One region of the Marinitoga piezophila KA3 genome, then DNA from elsewhere that is predicted to be linked to it. Evidence: riboswitches for the same ligand, from Rfam matches in the RefSeq annotation. Region 1 holds a riboswitch; the other holds the start of a gene.

Region 1 (2,408 bases):
TTCGCCATTGTTCGAAGATCATTATTTTGAAGCAATCCATATATGTCATTTACAGAAAAAAATTCTTTATTTAGATTAATATTATATTTGTTCTTTCTGGCTGAATTAACATAAGCAATGATTTTTTCTATGTTTTCTGAAAACATAGTTAATCTCTTCCTATATAATCGAACAATGGCGAAGATGCTTCTGCCACTTCTTTTTCTTCTGGAATTCCGGCCAGATAAGCCAGTCTTCCAGCCTGAGCTGCTAAAGAAAAGGCTTTTACCATTTTTACAGGATCTTCCGCAATTGAAACAGCAGTATTTGCAAGTACAGCATGACATCCAATTTCCATTGCTTCAGAAACATGAGATGGTTTTCCAATTCCAGCGTCAATAATAATTTTCGCATCAAATTCATTTAGAAGAATTTTTACAAGTTCTTTTGTAGTAAAGCCTTTATTTGTTCCTATAGGAGAACCAAGAGGCATTAAAACCTCAGCGCCATTTTCAATCATTTTTCTTGCATCATATAAATCAGGACACATATAAGGGAAAACCTTAAAACCTTTTTCTGTTAATAATTTACAGGCTTTTATAGTTTCCTGATTATCAGGCATTAAATACTTTGAATCATTTATAATTTCAATCTTTATCCAGTCTGTATTCATTAATTCTTTACCAGCCTGTGCAATTAAAAGAGCTTCTTCAGCGTTCCTTGCACCTGAAGTGTTTACCATAATTTTTTTTGCACTAATATAATCCAGAATACTTTCATTTAAACTTCCGTATGATGCTCTTCTCATTGCAACAGTGACAACCTCAATTTTTGCTTCTTCAATAGCTTTTTTCATAATAGAATAATCCTTAAATTTTCCTGTGCCCATAAAAAATAGATTATTTATTTCCTCATTATAAAATTTAATATCAACCACCTCCTACAACAGTAATAATTTCAATTTTATCCTTTTCCGAAATTTGAGAATCAGGATAACTTTTTTTTGAAACAATGGCTCCGTTTTTAATTACGACAATTGGTTTGTTATGAAGGGATAATTCTTCAACTAAATCTTTTATATTGGTGCTTTTACAGACCTTTTCTTTTCCATTTATAAATACCTTCAAAAAATCACCTCCTGATATAAAAAAATCTCCTGCACGAAGCAGGAGATTGATTTTTTATACTCTCTGCTCCGCTCCTTTCGCCGGTATTATCCGGATCAAGTTATGAGGGTCAGAGGTTTCCACCTCACTCTCAGCTGCGGTATCAGCAGCTCCCCTGCGGATCATAAATATTCACTTTTCATTTTGATTATATCATTAATTTTTTTAATTTTCAAGAATTTATTCAGTATAATCATAATTATGTTTAATGAGAGCAATATGAATATGATATAATAAATAAAACCAATTTTGAGGTGATTATATGTCAATAGAAATTGAAAGAAAATATATTATTTCTAATGATGAAAGTGAAGAATTAATAAAAAAGGCTATAAAGAAAATAGGTATTGTTCAATGGTATATTCGTGATGATATTAATGAAATAGAAAGATATAGGCTTTCAATAATAAAAAATAATAAAGATTATGATTACAAATGGACATACGCATATAAAGCAAATACAAAAATTGCACATGAAAAAATAGAAAAAGAAAGAGTAGAAAAACCACAGGAATTGGAAAATCTGATAAAATATAAAATGGTAGCAAAAATAAGATATATGATAAATGATAATCCAGAAATTGTTGTTGATGAATTTGTTGATTTTAATAAAATAAGGTATAATATAGAGGAAAAATTTTTACTTGAAATAGAAATGAAAGAAGAAAAAAAATATAAAAAAGAAGATTTTGAAGAAGTACTAAAAAAATTTGATATTGAAACGATAAAAGATGTTACTGAGGACTTTAAATATTATAATAATAGAATAGCAGTAGTTGCAAAAAATATTATCCTCAATGAGATTATTGAAAAAATAAAAGAAAAGTTATAATGTTATCGTACACACAAAACCGTGGATAGTACTGTAACAAAATACATAAAACTTTTTAGTTTTTGTAACTTCACAAAAAAATCACAACATTTTAATTGAAAATTAAAAAGACCTGAGGTAAAATACACTTGGTATTTTTAAAAATTCTGAAAGGAGGAATACAAATTATATGCCAACGATAAATCAACTTGTTAGACATGGAAGAAAACAACTAAAGAAAAAGTCAAAATCTCCAGCATTACAGAGCAATCCTCAAAAAAGAGGTGTATGTGTAAGGGTTTCAACAATGACACCTAAGAAACCTAACTCAGCTTTGAGAAAAATTGCAAGGGTTAGACTTTCAAACGGAATTGAAGTTACAGCATATATTCCAGGTGAAGGTCATAACTTACAGGAACACTCCAATGTATTAATAAGAGGCGGAAGGGTTA
Region 2 (2,408 bases), 910 kb from region 1:
ACTTTTGGACTGGCTTTTTTGAATAACTCTGACCATTTTACAAGCATTGGATCTTTTCTTTCAGCGCCTTCGGCAAGTTTCCTTAAACCGCTTTTTGTTGGTTCTTTTGCAAATTTTTCCAGTGTTCTCAATAATTTTGCAAGATCTTCAACCTCTGAGTTTCTAACAACATTTGTTACCAATTTTGAAGCCTGTTTCATCATCATGTTTTTCATATTATCAAGGATTTTCATAAAATCCCTCCTTTATGAAATTATTTTTCCTATTATATATTCAAAAGCTTCACATAATTCCCCTTCTTTAAACTCAACTCCAACAGATTTATATATACTTATACCATCAAACATAGCCTGTAAAACAACTGCAGCGGTTTTTGACGGCACAAATTCTTCCCACATTTCAAATAGTTGAGAATAATATTCATGAAATAAATTGGTTAATTCTTTAGCTCTATTTTTATTATGTATAGAATTAATTAATATCTCAAATAATCTTAATAAATCATCTGATGGAAATTCTTTTAATACTTTCACATATAATTTTATTACTGCACGTGCTTTTTCTTCTTTTGAAGTATTTTCAGGAATCATAATTTCAAGTGATTTTTTTAACCTTTCAACAAGTATGGAAAATGCCGTTATTATTAATGAATCTTTGCTATCAAAATATAGATATAATGTTCCTTTTGATACTCCAGCCTCTTTTGCTACTTCATCCATGGTAAAACTGGACAATCCCTTTTTTATTATTAAATTAAGTGCTTTTTCTGCTATGCTTTTTCTTTTAGCTTCTTTATAATTTTCTTTACGGTCATTATTCATATTACCACCTCATACATGACTGACTGTTCGGTCAATATTATTATAATACTTTTTTCATTTTGTTTCAATTATGACATAAAAAGTCATAAAACTGAACGGTCAATTTACTATTACCTTAAAAACAGAGTTATTCAATATTTTATCTAATAAAAAAATGACTGACTGGACAGTCAAATATTTCAAGAAAAATTAACCTTTATGTTTCTAAAAATTATTAATTTATACAGTTTTTTAGTAATTGATGAGTATAATAAAATTGTAAGTTAATACAGTAACCCGCCGGGGGAGCTGCTGATACCGCAGCTGAGATTAAGGTGGAAGCCTTAGACCCCAGCACCTGATCCGGGTAATACCGGCGTAGGGAGTGCGGTAAAAAGGATAATTCAATCACGCCTTCCATGCCGGAAGGCGTTTTTTCTTTTAAAAATTATAATTTATTATTTGGAGGTGAGTGCATGAAAAAGGGTATTGTTTTTTTAAGTGTTTTATTATTATCTTCTTTGCTATTTGCAAAAACTCTAACTGTTTATGTTTATGACAGTTTGGACTGGATTAAGAAAGGGGTTATTCAGAAATTTGAAAATATGTATAACGTAGATGTAAATGTTGTTGTTCTTGGAGACGGGGGAACTTTGCTTTCACGACTTAAACTTGAAAAGAAAAATCCAAAGGCTGATGTAGTTATTGGTCTTGATCAGTCGCTTTCTGTGTTGGCCATTAATGAAGATCTGGTAATTCCATATAAACCTTTAAATATTTCAAAGATAAAAGATGACTTAATCTATGATAAAAGTTATCATTTAATTCCATATGATTATGGTGCAATTGCTATTGTTTATGATCCAGAAAAATTAAAATCCGTTCCTAAAAGTTTTGAAGATTTAACAAAGTTAAAAAAGAAATTGATTATTCAGGATCCACGAACTTCCAGTACAGGTCAGGCATTTTTGTTATGGACAATAGCAGTATATAAAGATCAATGGAAAGATTTCTGGAAAAGGTTAAAACCAGCAATATTAACAGTTACACCAGGTTGGGGAGAAGCCTTTGCAAAATTTGAAGCTGGTGAAGCGCCTATGATGGTAAGTTATGCTACAGATGGCGCTTATTCATATTATTATTATAAGAGCACCAAGTATAAAGCTTTTATTCCTCAAGAGGGAGCTTATATTCAAATAGAAGGCGCTGGTATTGTAAAAGGAACAAAGAATCCTGAGCTTGCAAAAAGATTTATTGAATTCTTATTGTTTGATGATTTTCAAAAAGAAGTGCCTTTAAATCAATGGATGTTCCCGGTAACTAACGTAAAACTTCCTGAAGCATTTAAGTATGCTCTTGTTCCTGAAAAGGTTTTAACAATAGATTCAGAAGAATTGAACAAGAATCTTGAAAATTGGTTAGATGAATGGGAAGAAATTATGTATTAATTACAAAAAAGGCTCGGAAAAATCCGAGCCTTTTTTATTATCTATTATGATGCTGCGCTTTCGCTTTCATCTGTTTTTGTATCTTCTGTTGGATATGTTGGTAATTCGAATATTGAGATTTCTGATTCTAAGAATGCTTTTAATCCTGTTCCAGCTGGAA

The links. A riboswitch is a leader RNA that binds a small molecule or an ion and turns the genes downstream of it on or off. The one in region 1 is predicted to bind thiamine pyrophosphate.
Region 2: it holds a riboswitch for thiamine pyrophosphate, as region 1 does, so the genes downstream of both, MARPI_RS08455 (thiamine ABC transporter substrate-binding protein) here and thiS (sulfur carrier protein ThiS) in region 1, are expected to answer to the same signal.

What each region holds. Positions count from the first base shown of each region.
Region 1 covers NC_016751.1:880,573-882,980, reverse strand. The annotation lists gene thiH (2-iminoacetate synthase ThiH) at 1-146, opposite strand, end outside; gene MARPI_RS04370 (thiazole synthase) at 149-916, opposite strand; gene thiS (sulfur carrier protein ThiS) at 909-1,106, opposite strand; TPP riboswitch at 1,162-1,272, opposite strand; gene MARPI_RS04360 (hypothetical protein) at 1,408-1,977, shown strand; gene rpsL (30S ribosomal protein S12) at 2,147-2,408, shown strand, end outside.
Region 2 covers NC_016751.1:1,793,815-1,796,222, reverse strand. The annotation lists gene MARPI_RS08465 (radical SAM/SPASM domain-containing protein) at 1-233, opposite strand, end outside; gene MARPI_RS08460 (TetR/AcrR family transcriptional regulator) at 246-821, opposite strand; TPP riboswitch at 1,093-1,203, shown strand; gene MARPI_RS08455 (thiamine ABC transporter substrate-binding protein) at 1,277-2,248, shown strand; gene MARPI_RS08450 (DNA-directed RNA polymerase subunit beta') at 2,293-2,408, opposite strand, start outside.